2 regions of the Nonomuraea mangrovi genome follow, and region 2 is predicted to be linked to the other one. Evidence: riboswitches for the same ligand, from Rfam matches in the RefSeq annotation. Region 2 holds a riboswitch; the other holds the start of a gene.
The links. Region 2 has a riboswitch for cobalamin ahead of ACFSKW_RS23120 (ribonucleoside-diphosphate reductase subunit alpha). Riboswitches for the same ligand answer to the same signal wherever they lie in the genome.
Positions count from the first base shown of each region.

Region 1: linked by a shared signal. The riboswitch ahead of ACFSKW_RS51435 ((2Fe-2S)-binding protein) and the one ahead of ACFSKW_RS23120 (ribonucleoside-diphosphate reductase subunit alpha) in region 2 are both predicted to bind cobalamin.

Region 1 covers NZ_JBHUFV010000098.1:78,694-86,087, reverse strand. Annotated here, with positions in the region: gene ACFSKW_RS51450 (alpha/beta fold hydrolase) at 1-490, shown strand, start outside; gene ACFSKW_RS51445 (hypothetical protein) at 508-909, opposite strand; gene cobF (precorrin-6A synthase (deacetylating)) at 1,058-1,816, shown strand; gene ACFSKW_RS51435 ((2Fe-2S)-binding protein) at 1,841-2,602, opposite strand; cobalamin riboswitch at 2,644-2,829, opposite strand; gene ACFSKW_RS51430 (hypothetical protein) at 2,927-3,838, shown strand; gene ACFSKW_RS51425 (BtrH N-terminal domain-containing protein) at 3,879-5,159, opposite strand; gene ACFSKW_RS51420 (arsenate reductase family protein) at 5,381-5,737, opposite strand; gene ACFSKW_RS51415 (purine-cytosine permease family protein) at 5,957-7,294, shown strand.
Region 2 covers NZ_JBHUFV010000033.1:1,018,412-1,025,805, reverse strand. Annotated here, with positions in the region: gene ACFSKW_RS23135 (hypothetical protein) at 123-1,646, shown strand; gene ACFSKW_RS23130 (mechanosensitive ion channel family protein) at 1,575-2,672, opposite strand; gene ACFSKW_RS23125 (ribonucleotide-diphosphate reductase subunit beta) at 2,701-3,696, opposite strand; gene ACFSKW_RS23120 (ribonucleoside-diphosphate reductase subunit alpha) at 3,743-5,920, opposite strand; cobalamin riboswitch at 6,007-6,204, opposite strand; gene ACFSKW_RS23115 (Bug family tripartite tricarboxylate transporter substrate binding protein) at 6,209-7,114, opposite strand; gene ACFSKW_RS23110 (ArsR/SmtB family transcription factor) at 7,178-7,394, opposite strand, start outside.

The sequences.
Region 1 (7,394 bases), on a different contig from region 2:
CCGCACCCGGCCGGTGCTGGTCGCGCACTCGCTGGCTTGCGGTCCCGCGCTCCGCTTCGCCGTCCGGCATCCGGAACGGATCAGCGGGCTCGTGCTGGTCTCCCCTGCGTTCGCGCAGGCACCGGGCCCGCGGCTCACCCGGTCGGCGGCGGCCGTCCCGATGCTGCGCCGGATGTCCGCCGCCCGGTTGGCCGGGACGCTGGGCCTGCCCGAGGGGCCCGCCGTGGCGAGCGCCGCGGCCGACCTGCGCAGGCCCGGCGTGGCGGGCCGGGTCATCGCCGCTCTTCGTACGGCCGTCGCCGAACGCGAGGAGTCGCGCCGCCTGCTCGCCAGGGTCACGGTCCCCGTGGAGATCGTCGTGGGATCCGACGATCCGCTGGTGTCCGCCGTCGGCCGTCCCGTGACGGAGATCGCGGGAGCGGGCCACTATCCGCAGCTCACCCACCCGGCCGAGGTCGCGCGCCGCCTGCTCGCGCCGTCGCCCGCCTGACCTTCCGAACGGCGGGCTCAGCCCCTCCGCCATCTGGCAGGGTCGCCTCCGCGGGCGGTGCAGCGCATCAGGGTCCCGGCCTCGCTCCTGCCGAACGCTCCCTGCGGCGAGCAGAAGGAGCCGGGACGAACACCGATCCGGAGCGCGGGGTGCGCCGGTCGCGCGGTCCTCGTGGCCTTCGGGCGCGGCGACGGGATGCGGGCCTTCTTGGCCGGCCTGGGCGAGACGGTGCTCCCGTCCCTGGCCGGCCGCTTGCCGAGCGGCCTTCCCGTCCCGGGCGTCGGGGTCAGGAACGGCGCCGGCGTGGGCGTCGCCGCGGCCGGCTCACCGGCGGGTCGCGCCGCGCCGGTGGCGGCTCCACAGCCGCTCAGGAGCAGGACGGCGATGAGCGGCGCGACTGCGCGTCGGATCGGGGGCATGCGGGTGGCCTCTCGTCGGGGGTCGCACGGAGCCCATCCCACCACAATCTCGTCACTCAATGGCGCTGAACGGTGACTTTGCGCTACGAGCCGTCCTCGGTCAGGCCCGGCGAGCCCGGCCATTCGCCGAGGCGGCAGACTTTCCCGGGTGAAGCGAATCCTCATCATCGGCATCGGCGCCGGCGACCCCGACCATCTCACCCTCCAGGCCGTCAAGGCCATCGGCAGGACCGACGCCTTCTTCATCCTCGACAAGGGCGAGGCCAAGCACGACCTGGTCGGGCTCCGCCAGGACATGATCAAGGAGCACGCCCGCGAGCCGTACCGGCTGGTGGAGGCCCGGGACCCCGAGCGGGACAGGACCACTCCCGCCTACGCCGCCGCCGTCGAGGAGTGGCGCTCGCGTCGGGCCGACCTGTACGAGGCGTTCATCCGGGACGAGCTCGGCGACGACGAGACCGGCGCGATCCTCGTCTGGGGCGACCCTGGGCTCTACGACAGCACGCTGGCCGGGATCGAGGAGGTCGTCGAGCGGGGAGGGGTCGCGTTCGAGTACGAGGTCGTCGCGGGCATCACCAGTGTGTCCGCGCTGACGGCCCGGCATCGCACCAGCCTGACGAGGGTGGCCAGGCCCGTGCACATCACGACGGGCCGCCGCCTGGCCCAGGAGGGCCCCGTCGCGGCCGACGACGTCGTCGTCATGCTCGACGCGCGCTGCGCCTTCGCCGACCTGGGTGCGGAGTACCACATCTACTGGGGTGCCTACCTCGGCACGCCGGACGAGATCCTCGTGTCGGGGCCGGTGCCCGAGGTCGCCGACCGCATCCGGGAGCTGCGGGCGCAGGCCCGCGAGCGCAAGGGCTGGATCATGGACACCTATCTGCTGCGGCGCGTCCTCCCGTCGTGACGATCGGCGGGGCGGCGTGGCTCATCAGGATCCTCCGCCCCTGCGCATGGTCAGCGCCCACTGCTCGCGGCGCGTGATCTGATCGAGCAGGACGCAGTCCCCGCACATGCCGCCGCCGGGCACCCGGTAGTAGAGGCAGCAGCTGCGCCGGACGAAGAACGGCCGGTCGGGAGCGGGCTCGACCAGCTCCCCGCTCCCGCGCAGCACGCCGAGCGCGAGCAACTCGCGACCGAGCGCGATGGCGCGTCCCGCGAGCTCGGGGCGCCCGCGGGTGAGGGTCTGGACGGCGCCTGCGAGGGCGGAGGCCGCGTTGCCCCACAGCAGCCCCGGCGCGATCTTCACGATCTCCTGGACGGCCTGGGCGAGCGGCTCCAGCAGCCCGGGCACCACGGCGCGGTACAGGGGCTCGGCGAGGGAGGTGCCCACGACCCGCCGTCCGGTCAGGCGCTGAGCTCGCAGCGGCAGCGGACCGGAGGGGGTCGGGTACCAGTGCACCTGGGACGGATCGACGTCGACGAGCAGGCCGTGCGCCACCGCCACGCCGACAACGGGCGACCACAGGCGGGCGGCCAGTCCCTGGAACAGCAGGGAGGCCGCCACCCTGGTCTCGCCGGTTCCCAGGCGTACGGCGGCGTCGTCGATCCGGTGTCTCACGGGCAGATCGGCGAGCGGCCGCCACCCCGGCCCGATCGGCCCGACTCCCATCTCGAAGAAGCCGCCGATCGTGGACACGTCGGCGACCGCTCCGGCGATCACCGCCGGCGGCACAGGCAGCCGGTACGGCACGCCGACCACCTCCCTCTCCCGCGGAGATCCGCCCCGATCCGCTGAGGAGGCGACCGCGCGAGTCTCCTGGCTCCCGGCTCGACGCTCGTCCCCGCCTTCCCACCCGACTCGGGCAGTGGCCTGCTGGGATCCGCTCACCGATCACAGTGGCGGGACCGCGCCGGACTCTCACCGGCTTCCTCGATCCGCCGTCGCCTACGCCGACCATGCTCGCACACCTGCGATCACCGGCTCGACCGGGACTCTGACAAACCGTCCCATAGCTCAGTGAAGATCGTGTTATGGTCCTGCGCCTGTGCATCCGAACAGGAAGGCGCTCGAACCATGTGGATCGCGCTCGGGGTGGTAGCCGCGGTGGTCGTCGGAGTCGCGCTGTGGTGGCGCTTCCGCGACCCGCTCAGAGGGGAGAGCTTCGACCAGTTCGAGGTCAACCGCCTTTGGGGGTGGGAACTGCGGCTCAGCGAGGAGGAAGAGATCGCGTTCATGGCGGGGCTCAGGGCCTACGACAACGAGGTGGGCTCGTTCTTCATCCACGGCGAGCACGGGGTGCTGAGCCTTTATCACCCGCCGATGCTGATCTCCATGCACCTCATGGCCGACCGCTTCAAGGCGATGGGACCCGCCGCGATGAGCGATCCTGCGGGCGCCGTACGCCACCTGTTCGGCCAGGCCGCCGCCCGCGAGAGCGTCGGGGTGCTCCACCTGCGGGAGAACTGGCTGCCCTGCGAGATCGACGGCATGGACAAGTACGGCTTCCGCGACGCCATGAGCGACGCCCTGTCGGCGCCCGGCGTGGACGGCGTCGAAGGCGGGTACGGCGAGGAGGACAGCGGCTACGGCATGGTCGTGGTGCTCGCGGGCGACACGCCGGAGTCCGTCCAGGCCATGTACGACCAGGCGAGCGACCTTTCCACGAGCGAGCCGATCCGCGATCGCCTCGACGTCGTGAAGGCGGTCCTCGAGGAGCCCGAGCCCGAGTACGTCGAGGCGCTCAACCGGGCCGACGGCGAGAAGAGCCGCTACACGAACACGCTGCTCGTCGACTACGCCAGGGTGCTCGACCGCTACGCCGCCACCCGGACGCAGATGCAGGGCGCCAAGCCCTCGGACGTGCTCGGCGCCGCCCTGAGCCGGATGCTGGCCGAGCAGGCCCCGGGCACGACCTGGACGAGGCAGCCCTCGCAGGAGGAGCAGGAGTTCGCCATGCAGATCATCGCCACTCGCGTCAGGTACTGACGTCACCCGCGGACAGGCTCAGCGGACGAAGAGGCCCCGGTCAGCGCACGAGTGCCGCCAGCTCCGCGATGGCCGCCGACTCCGCCTGGTAGATCGCGCCCACCCGCGTGCCGAGTTCGGCGAAGAGACCGGCCAGATCACCGGCGGGGGCGGACCGATCGGCCTGCGCCCTGAGCCTCCACAGCTCCTCGCCCGCCGCTGCCGCCTGGGCGCCACCGGCGCTTCCCTCGGCCAGGACGCTCTCCCTGATCGCCGCGGTCAGCTCGCGCGCCCTGGCGAACTCGGGCACCGACGCGGGAAGCGCGGCCTCCGCGAGGTCGTGCCACATCGCGTGGATCTCCCTGAACCGTCCCGCCAGCCCGGAAAGGCGCGGCTCGCCCACCAGATCCGCGGCCTCGTCCAGCGAGCCGGCGAACAGGTCGCGCAGGTTCCCGCCGTCCATGCCGACCGGCTCGACGCCTTCCCACACCGACAGCAGCGCCCCCGCCAGGCCGCGACCGTCGGCGAAGACCTTCGGCCACGCCTTGGCGTTCCTGGTGTCGGTCAGCAACCGCGCCCACTTGCGCCACGCGGGCAGCGAGAACGAGTCGGAGGCCGCGGACAGGTGGCCGGCGCAGTCTCGCAGCCCTTCTCGTGCGGCGCTCGCCAGCGCCGCCTCGTCCAAGACGGTGTCGCCGAGGACGTGCGTCACGTTCTTGTACGAACCGACCCTGGCACGCGCGGCGTCGACGCGGTCCCGCGGCACGAGCAGCGTCGCCTGGCCCCTGTCGTCGATGTACACCCCGTTCTCGTCCCGCCGGTAGGCGACCACGGGATGCCCGCCGTGCCCGTCCAGCGCGGCGGGCAGCCGCCAGTACCCGATGTGATAGCGGTCGGGAAGGATCACGCACGGCCGCCCGGCGTCCAGTTCCTCGGCGAGCCTGTCACTGGCCCCGCGGGCGCCGCCGGTGGTGTGCTCCTCGTACGGCACGCCGAGACGGGTGAGCGTCTTGTCCATCCAGCGGTTGTAGTACTGCCACTGATTGCGAAAGCCCAGGGTCACGTGCCGGGTCTGGTCGTGCTGGAACTCCCACAGGATGTAACCGGCGCCGATGCCGCCACCCGCGAGGAACACCAGCGGCTCGCTGATGGCGACGCCCTGGTTGGCGAGGATCGCGGTGATCGCCGCGCTGGAGGGGTGGTGCCCGCCGACGAACCGCCAGCCGCCGTCGGCGTGCGTCTCGGCCTTGCCGAGCAGGTGCGTGCGGGCCGTGGTGTAACTCTCGCCGGTCTTGGCCATCCGCTCACGGATGCGAGCCTTGAGCTGCTTCTTGCTGGTCATGACGACTCTCCGCGCGGCCATCGCCAGGGCCCGGCCCACGCCCGCAGCCCTTGGCGGCCGCGAAGTGTCGCGAAGCCGGTCAGACTGCCGCTCCCGAGGCTCCTGCGTCCCCTTTGCCTCCGCGGCCGGCGGGTCGCGTGGGGATCCGCTCAGGAGGTTGGGCGGGAGAGAACCGCCACGACAGCGCACTATAACCCACCCGCGCTCCGCGGACCATGCCGCTAACCGAGTATCGATCGCACGGCCTGCTCGGTCCGCCCGACCACGGCCGACCCGTCGTCGGCCGTGATGATCGGCCGCTGGATCAGCGTCGGGTTCTCGGCCAGTGCCCTGATCCACCGGTCACGGCTGCGGGAGTCGCGCGGCCAGTCGTGCAGGCCGAGGTCGGCGGCTCGCGCCTCGCCCGTCCTGGTGATGTCCCACGGTTCGAGGCCGAGCTTGACCAGCACGTCGCGGATCTCGTGCTCCTTCGGCGGATCCTCCAGGTAGCGGCGCACGGTGTAGCCGACCGCCGCGGCGTCCAGGACGGAGAGCGCGGACCGGCACTTGGAGCAGTCGGGGTTGATCCAGATTTCCATGATCTCAATGCCTTCTCTTTCAGCGACCTGCCCGGTATAGCAAGCCCCCGGGCTCCTGCGCCACACCACCGGCCTCGACACTCCTCGAGCTCCCGGTCGCCAGGGCCGGGGCGGGCCGCGCGGCCGGGCGGCGCGACATCGCCTCTTCCCAATGATCGTCGGTGAATCTAGCGTCGCAACAAGAGCCCCGTGATTCCCACCGGCAGAAAGGGGCATCGGATGTCCGATGCGGCGATCAACACCGAGTTATCCGACGAGGGCCTGGCCCGCGACGACTACGCGCTCCAGCGGGTGCCCGTCTCCGCCCGTTACGGCTGGCTGACGGTCGCGGTCCAGCGGTTCGGCATGCTGAGCGCGCTCTCGCAGTTCCTGCTCGGCGCGACGCTCGGCATGGGGATGGGCTTCTGGGACGCGGTCCTGGCGATCACGCTCGGCGCCGTCATCCTCGAGGTCGTCGCGATCGCCGTCGGCGTCGCGGGCATGCGGGAGGGCCTGTCGACGACCGTGCTCGCCAGGTGGGCCGGGTTCGGCCGCTACGGCGCGGGCGTGGTCGGCATGGTCATCGCGATCTGCCTGCTCGGCTGGTTCGGCGTCCAGTCGGCCGTTCTCGCGCAGGGCCTCGCCGCGATCCTGGGCGGCCCGCCCGTGTGGGTCTGGTCCATCCTGGCCGGGCTGGCGGTCACCGCGATCGTCGTGCACGGCTTCGCGGGGATGGCCTGGACCGCGTGGATCACCGTCCCCGCCTTCCTCGCCCTGGCAGGGTGGGCGATCGCGGTCGAGCTGTCGAAGCAGTCGCTCGGCACGCTGGCCGCCTCGGCGCCGCCCGGGCCCGTCCTGAGCCTGGCCGAGGGCGCCACCATCGTGGCGGGCGGGTTCATCGTCGGCGCGGTCATCTCCCCCGACATGTGCCGGTGGAACCGCAGCGCCGCCGACGTGGTGAAGCAGACCGTGCTCGGCATCACGCTCGGCGAGTACGTGGTGGCCCTGGTCGGCGTGCTGCTCGCGCACGCGCTGCGCACCGGCGACGTGATCGCCATCGTCACCACCACCTCCGGAGTGGTCGGCACGGTCATCCTGGTCACCGCCACCCTCAAGATCAACGACTGGAACCTGTACGCCGCCTCCCTCGGCATGACCAACACCCTGCACGTCGCCTTCGGCCGACACGCCAACAGGGCCGCCGTCACCGTCGCGCTCGGCGTCATCGGCACCGGCCTGGCCGCCGCGGGCATCCTCGACCACCTCATCGACTTCTTCGTCCTGCTCGGCGTCGCCATCCCGCCCGTCGCCGGCATCATGGTCGCCGAGTACTACGTCGTCCGCCGATGGCGGCCCGCCCTCGACGCCTCACGCGCCTCCGGCACGCTCCCGGAGTCGGCGCCGGGCTGGGCGCCCGCCGCGCTGGTCATCTGGCTCGGCTCCGCGCTGGTCGGCAAGTACGTCGCGTGGGGCATCCCCGCGCTGAACGCCCTCGTGGTCGCCTTCGCCGTCTACGCGGTCGCGGGCAGGCTCGGCCTCACCGGCGCCCCGCGCGACGAGAGCGCCCGCCTGGCGTGAGCAGCGCCTGGCACCGCCCTCCCGCCGAGCCGTTCCCCCCGCCCTCTTCGACCTCCCCGCACCCTTCTGCCTTCCCGCCCCCTTCGACCTCCCCGCATCC
Region 2 (7,394 bases):
GCCATTCCCGCCGGTCAGACCTGAGAGAGAAAAAGCCTGACGGCTTGGACCGCTTTCTCTCTCGCGAACAGCACAAAGGTAAAAGGCAATTCGCTAAAGTGCCACAGATTAAAATCTCACCCGTGCGCAGATTATCGCCGGCCGAACGCCGCCTGTGGCGGGCCTTTCCCAGCGGGGCATGGGTGGATCTGCGCGCCGGCGACAGGGAACTCGACGATCCGTCGCAGGCCGACCGCTGGGGGCGCGAGCGCGAGGTGCGGGCCGAGGTGATCGCCGCGCTGCTCCTCGGCGCGGTCGAGCGTACCCCCGGCCAGGTGCCGGGGGTACGGCTGGCCGGCGCCCGCGTGACCGGCGCCCTCGACCTGTCGGGCGCGGCCATCGACGTCCCGCTCTACCTGCTCAACTGCCACGTCGCCGAACCCGTCGACCTGTCCGACGCCACCGCCAGGGGAGTCAGGCTGCGCGGCTGCGAGCTGACCAGGTTCAAGGGCTCGCGGATGAAGGTGGACGGCCTGTTCGAGCTGGACGGCTCGACCGTGCACGCGGGGGTACGCCTGGACAACGCCCGCGTCGAAGGCCAGTGCCGGCTGTCCAGGACGACGCTCTCCGCGCCGCCGCCGCGCACCACCACGTCCGAGTCGGCCCACGGCGACGTGCGCGAGCCCCAGGGCGAGGCGGGCGACACCATGCACGAGTGGGCGCTGTGGGCGGGTGGCCTGTCGGTGGGCGGCGGCACGTTCCTGCGCGGCCTGCGCGCCCACGGCGGGCTGCGGTTGATCGGCGGCGAGTTCCCCGGCGGCCTCTATCTCGAGCGGGCGCACGTCGGCTCGATCAACGCCGACTTCATGACGGCGGCCACCGCCGAGCTCAGCAACGGTTTCCGCGCCGACGGCACGATCAGGATGCGCGGCGCGCGGGTCGACGGGGTCCTGTCCTTCCATCACGCCGAGCTCCGGTCGCCGGACAGGGCGCTGCACCTGAGCCACATGCAGGCCGACGAGGTGATCATGCGTCCCGACGTGGTCGAGGGCGGGATCAACTTCGGCTACTCCCGCTTCGGGGTGCTGCTCGACTCCCCCGACGCCTATCCGGACGCCGTGCAGCTCGACGGGCTGACGTACGAGTCGCTGCGCGGGCCGTGGACGCTCGCCGAACGGCTCGGCTGGCTGCGCCACGATCCGAACGGGTACCGGCCGCAGCCGTACGAGCAGCTGGCCTCGTGGTACCGGCGCATCGGGCACGAGCCCGACGCGCGGCGGGCGTTGCTGGCCAAGCAGCGCGAGCGGCGCGGCACCCTGCGCGCGCCCGGCAGGGTGTGGGGGCGGCTGCTCGACCTCATGGTCGGGTACGGCTACCGCTCGTGGCTGGCAGGCCTGTGGGCGGTGGTCCTGCTCGCCGCGGGAACGGTCATCTTCGGACGGATGCCGCCGGTACAGGTGGACCCCGGCGAGACCCGCACGTTCAACGCGTTCGTCTACTCGCTCGACCTGCTGGTGCCGGTGAGCGTGTTCGAGGTGCGCGGCGCGTACGAGCCCGCCGGGTGGACGGCGTGGGTGGCGTGGACGCTGGTGGTGTCAGGGTGGGTTCTGGCCACCGCGCTGATCGCGGGCGCCACGCGGGTCCTTCGGCCAGCCCCCGGAGCCTGAGTCGGCGAAGGCGCCGAAGGAGGAGCTCTCGACCCTGAAGCGGGGCAGCGCCTGCGGGTAGTGGGTCTTCAGGAAGGTCACGAGGTGCTCGCGGGCGTCGCACTTCAGATCCCAGACCGAGGCCGAGTCGGCCGCGCTCATCAGCGCGCGCAGCTCCACCAGGCCGTTGGGCTGGACGTCGGTGACCTGGAGCGTCCAGTCCTTCTGGTCCCACAGCGGGTGGTCCTTGACGAACCGGTGCAGTTCCTCGCGCAGTTCCTGCACGGGCACCGACCAGTCGACGCGGAAGTAGACGTGCCCGATGACCCTGCTGCCGTGCCTGGTCCAGTTCTCGAACGGGTTCTGGGTGAAATAGGAGACGGGGAAGACCAGGCGCCGCTCGTCCCACGAGCGGACCACGACGTAGGTGAGCGTGAGCTCCTCGATCCTGCCCCACTCGTTGTTGACCACGACCACGTCGTCGAGCCGCAACGCGTCGCTGAAGACGAGTTGCAGCCCTGCGAGCATGTTGCCGATCGTGGACTGGGCCGCGATGCCGACGATCGCGCCCGCGATGCCGGCCGAGGCGAGCAGTCCGGCGCCGAGCGCCCGCACCTCGGGGAAGGTGAACAGCGCGGCGCCGAACGAGATCACGATGATCACCGCGGCGGCGGCCCTGCGGACCAGGGTGATCTGGGTCCTTGCCCGCCGGGCTCTGCGGTTGTTCTCCTCGACCCGCTCGAGCTGGTCGAGGACGACATCGGTGACCGCGTAGGCGGCCTGGATGAGCAGCCAGGTGAACGCGGCGATGGTGACGACGCCGGTGAGACGCTCGACGATGGGGCTCGCCGAGGAGCTGACCATGGTGGGGACGAACGCGGCGTTGAAGGCGACGACCGCCGCCACGGCGAACCCGGGCCAGGTGCACCTGACCACCAGGTGCCTGAGGAAGTCCCAGGTACGGCCGGCCTTGAGCAGGACCCTGCGAACCAGTTCGACGCCGATGACCGCCCCGAGCACGGAACCGATCAGGATGAGCCAGTTCATCGGCGACACAATCATGCCCCCTAATGTCTCAGAATGTCTCGTCGAAGGTCACATTGCCCTCAACCGCGACCTGATATGCGGAAACCCTGCGTTCGAAGAAGTTCGCCAGCTCCTGCACGTCCTGCAGTTCCATGAACGCGAAGGGGTTGGCGGTGCCGTACCTGATGGGCAGGCCGAGCCGGCGCAGCCGCTGGTCGGCGACGTACTCAAGGTACTCACGCATCTGCCCGACGGTCATGCCCGACATGCCGTCACCGCACAGGTCGCTCGCGAAGGCCAGCTCGGCCGCGACGGCCTCCTCCAGCATCCTGGTGACCTGCTCGCCGAGCTTGTCGTCGAACAGGTCGGGCTCCTCGGCGCGGACGGTGTCGACGACGCTGAAGGCGAACTCCATGTGCATCGACTCGTCGCGGAAGACCCAGTTGGTGCCGGTGGCCAGGCCGCCGAGCAGGCCGCGGGAGCGGAACCAGTAGACGTAGGCGAAGGCGCCGTAGAAGAACAGGCCCTCGATGCAGGCGGCGAAGCAGATGAGGTTGAGCAGGAAGGTCCTGCGGTCCTGCCTGGTCTCCAGCCGCTGCAGGTCGGACAGGGAGTCGATCCACCGGAAGCAGAACTCGGCCTTGTCGCGGATGGAGGGGATGTTGTCGACGGCGGCGAACGCCTTCACGCGCTCGTCGGGGTCGGGCAGGTAGGTGTCGAGCAGCGTCAGGTAGAACTGCACGTGCACCGCCTCCTCGAACAGCTGCCTGGACAGGTACAGGCGGGCTTCGGGGGCGTTGACGTGCTGGTAGAGGTTGAGGACGAGGTTGTTGGCGACGATGGAGTCGCCGGTGGCGAAGAAGGCGACCAGCCGGTTGATGAGGTGGCGCTCCTGGGGCGACATCTTGGCGAGATCGGCCAGGTCGCTGTGCAGGTCCACCTCCTCGACCGTCCAGGTGTTGCGGATCGCGGCCCGGTAGCGCTCGTAGAAGTCGGGATAGCGCATCGGGCGCAGCGTCAGGTCCATACCGGGGTCGAGCAGCATGTGTTTCTCCTTGCGAACGGAACGTCTGTCGTGCGGGGCGGCGTGCCTACTGGCAGGCCTCGCACACCTCGGGGTTCTCCAGCGAGCACGCGACCGCCTCGCTCACCGTGAACGCCTGCTCGGGCGCCGCCTGCACGGTCGTCTGCGCGATCCTGGTGGCGGGGCGCGAGCGCAGGTAGTAGGTGGTCTTCAGCCCCTGCTTCCACGCGTAGGCGTACATCGACGACAGCTTGCCGATCGTCGGCGTCGCCATGAAGAGGTTCAGTGACTGCGACTGGTCGATGTAGGGCGTCCGCGCCGCCGCCAGGTCGATGAGCGCCTTCTGCGGCAGCTCCCACGCCGTCCTGTACAGGGTCTTGAGCTCGGCCGGGATCCCCTGGATGTCCTGGATCGAGCCGTCCGCGCGCTTCACCGCGTCGCGCATCTCCTGCGTCCACAGCCCAAGGCCCTGCAGGTCCGCGACCAGGTACCGGTTGACCTGCAGGAACTCGCCGGACAGGGTCTCGCGCTTGAAGACGTTCGACACCTGCGGCTCGATGCACTCGTAGCAGCCCGCGATCGAGGCGATCGTCGCCGTCGGCGCGATGGCGATCATGAGGGAGTTCCGCAGCCCGGTTCTGTCGATCTTGGCGCGCAGGGCGGTCCACTCGGGCGAGTCGCCGGCGCCGTAGTGGTCCGGGTGCAGGACGCCCTGCGCCGCCCTGGTGTCGCCGTAGGAGGGGTGACGCCCGCGCTCGACGGCGAGGTCGGCGGAGGTGTCGTAGGCGGCCAGCGCGATCTCCTCGGCGATGCGCGTGGACAGCGCGAGCGCCTCGGCCGAGTCGAACGGCAGGCGCAGCGAGAAGAACACGTCGGCCAGGCCCATCACGCCGAGCCCGATCGGCCTCCATCGCAGGTTGGCGGTCTCGGCCTCGGGCGTCGGGTAGAAGCCCAGGTCGATCGTCTTGTCCAGGAAGCGCACCGCGGTCCTGACGGTGGCGCGCAGCCGTACCCAGTCCATGGTGCCGCCCGCCAGGTGGGCGGCCAGGTTGATCGAGCCCAGGTTGCAGACGGCGGTCTCGCCGTCGCTTGTCACCTCGAGGATCTCGGTGCAGAGGTTCGACAGGTGGATGACGTTCTCCGGGCGCGCGGTCTGGTTGGAGGCGCGGTTGGCGGCGTCCTTGAAGGTCATCCAGCCGTTGCCGGTCTGCGCGAGCGTGCGCATCATCCGGCCGTAGAGCGTGCGCGCGGGGATCTGACGGGTGTGCAGGCCCGCCGCCTCCGCGGCCCGGTAGGCCACGTCGAACGCCTCGCCGTACAGGTCGGTCAGGTGCGGCACCTGCTTGGGGTCGAACAGCGACCACGGCTGGTCGGCCTCGACGCGGCGCATGAACTCGTCGGGCACCCAGTTGGCGAGGTTGAGGTTGTGGGCCCGGCGGGCCTCCTCGCCGGTGTTGTCACGCAGTTCGAGGAACTCCTCGATGTCGGCGTGCCAGGTCTCCAGGTAGACGCAGGCCGCGCCCTTGCGGCGGCCGCCCTGGTTGACGGCGGCCACGCTGGAGTCGAGCGTGCGCAGCCACGGGACGATGCCGTTGGAGTGGCCGTTCGTGCCGCGGATCAGCGAGCCGCGCGAGCGGACCCTGGTCCACGCGATGCCGATGCCGCCGGCGTACTTCGACAGCCTGGCGACCTGGCCGTAACGCTCGTAGATCCCTTCCAGCTCGTCGCGCGGCGAGTCGAGCAGGAAGCACGACGAGAGCTGGGGACGGCGGGAGCCGGAGTTGAACAGCGTGGGCGAGCTGGGCAGGTACGACAGCGTGGACATCAGCGCGTACAGCTCGGCGGCCTCGGCGACCGAGGCGGAAAGACCGCAGGCGACGCGCAGCAGGAAGTGCTGCGGGCGTTCGAGCACGCCGCGCGTCTCGGGGTGGCGCAGCAGGTAGCGGTCGTAGACGGTGCGCAGGCCGAAGTACTCGAACCTGTCGTCGGCGCTCTCGTCCACCAGCGCGTCGAGGGCGGCGGCGTTGGCCGCCACGAAGGCGGCCAGCCCGTCCTGGAGCAGACCCGCGGCGTGGGTGGCCACGATCGACTCGGAGAAGGTCCTCACGCCGTGCGCGGCGGCCTCGTCCGCGATCTGCTCGGCCAGCAGCCTGGCGGCGACCCTGGAGTTCTCCGGGTCGGCGATCACCCTGGCGGCGGCCTCCTCGATGGCCAGCCGGCGATCCACCTCTACGATCTGCGTCACGCTCTCTCCTCGCGAGCTCACCCCGTGAAGGCAGGCGAGAGCACGCGGGCACGCCGCGAGACCCCGCGGCCCTCCCTCGAGGCCTTGGACAGGTCACACCGCTGGCAGGTCTTCGGACTCGCGGGCGTACGTCAGCTTCCTACTGGCCGTCGCTTCCCAGGCCATGGGCCCAGTGCTTCGTGACGGCGGTCGTTCCCGCTCACCGCTGCGGGGCAGTGCCGGCATCTCACCGGCTTCCCTTTTGCTTCGCCCTGCTCGGGCGAACCAGCGACGACCAGGATCCTACATCTAGTGGCCGCGGACGCAACTACCCCAACAAGTTGTGTCGATCAGCCCCAGGTCCTTGAGCACTTCGCGGGTCCTGCCGGCCTCGGACCCGAGCCACGCGGCGAAGTCGTCGCCGCTGAGCGGGATCGGCTTCCACCCTCTGGCGCGGCAGGCGTCCAGCCACCGCGCGGACCGGGCGACCTCGTCGAGCACCTCGACCGCCCGGGCGCGATCGCGTTCGCTCATCTGCTTGGGCCCGAGCACCGCGCACCAGTCGGCGAAGTCGACCCTGACACCGGACTCCAGCAGGGTCGGCGCCTCGACGTCCTCGACCCGCTCGGCCGAGGAGACGGCCAGCGCCCTGAGACGCCCCTTGCCGAGGCGCTTGCGCCACTCGCCGAGCGGGCCCGCGGCGACGCCCACCCTGCCCGCCAGCAGCGCCTCGGCCGCATCGTCCGTGGTGGGGTAGCCCGCGTAGTCGAGCACCCTGGCGTCCGCGCCGAGACCGCGCGCGACCAGTCCGAACAGCAGGTGATCGGACTCTCCCTGCGGCCTGCCGCCCAGCACGGTGCCGCCGGGGTCGGCGACCAGCCGCCGCGCGAAGTCGTCGAACTCGCGAAAGACGGAGGCGTTGGAGACGACCAGGACCTCGACGTCGCCGACCAGCCTGGCCAGCGGGGTGCCCGTCTCCTTCACCCCGGCCATCTCGGCGGCCGCGATCGCGGGCAGGCCGGTCACCGTCAGCAGGGGCCCTCCCTCGGCCACGCCGTCGCGTTTGAACTGCCCCGCGAGCACCCGCGCGACGGGGACCCAGGCCTCCCCTCCCGGCACGACGGAGAAGCTCGGGGTCGGGCGCGTGGCCGTACCGCAGCCGGCCAGGCCCGCCATAGCGGCCAGCGCTCTCGCGACGAACTCCCGACGGCGCATGCGCAGGCCCCTCCCGTCGCCCCACCCCTCCGCTACTCCATGTTATTGGTCGGAGGCGGAGAGTCACACATCGGGGGCGGGCAGGTCCGCGGGCAGGGCGAGCAGGCGGATGTGCAGGGGCCGGGCCTGCTCAGGAGCGTCGGCGGCACGATGGCTGTACTTCTTCAGCAGCAGCATGTACTCCTCGAAGAAGTCCTCCAGCTCGCCCAGCGTCATCCGGCCGAGAGCGCGCGAGACCTTCACCCACGCGGGATCGGCCTGGTAGGCGGCGGGCAGGAGC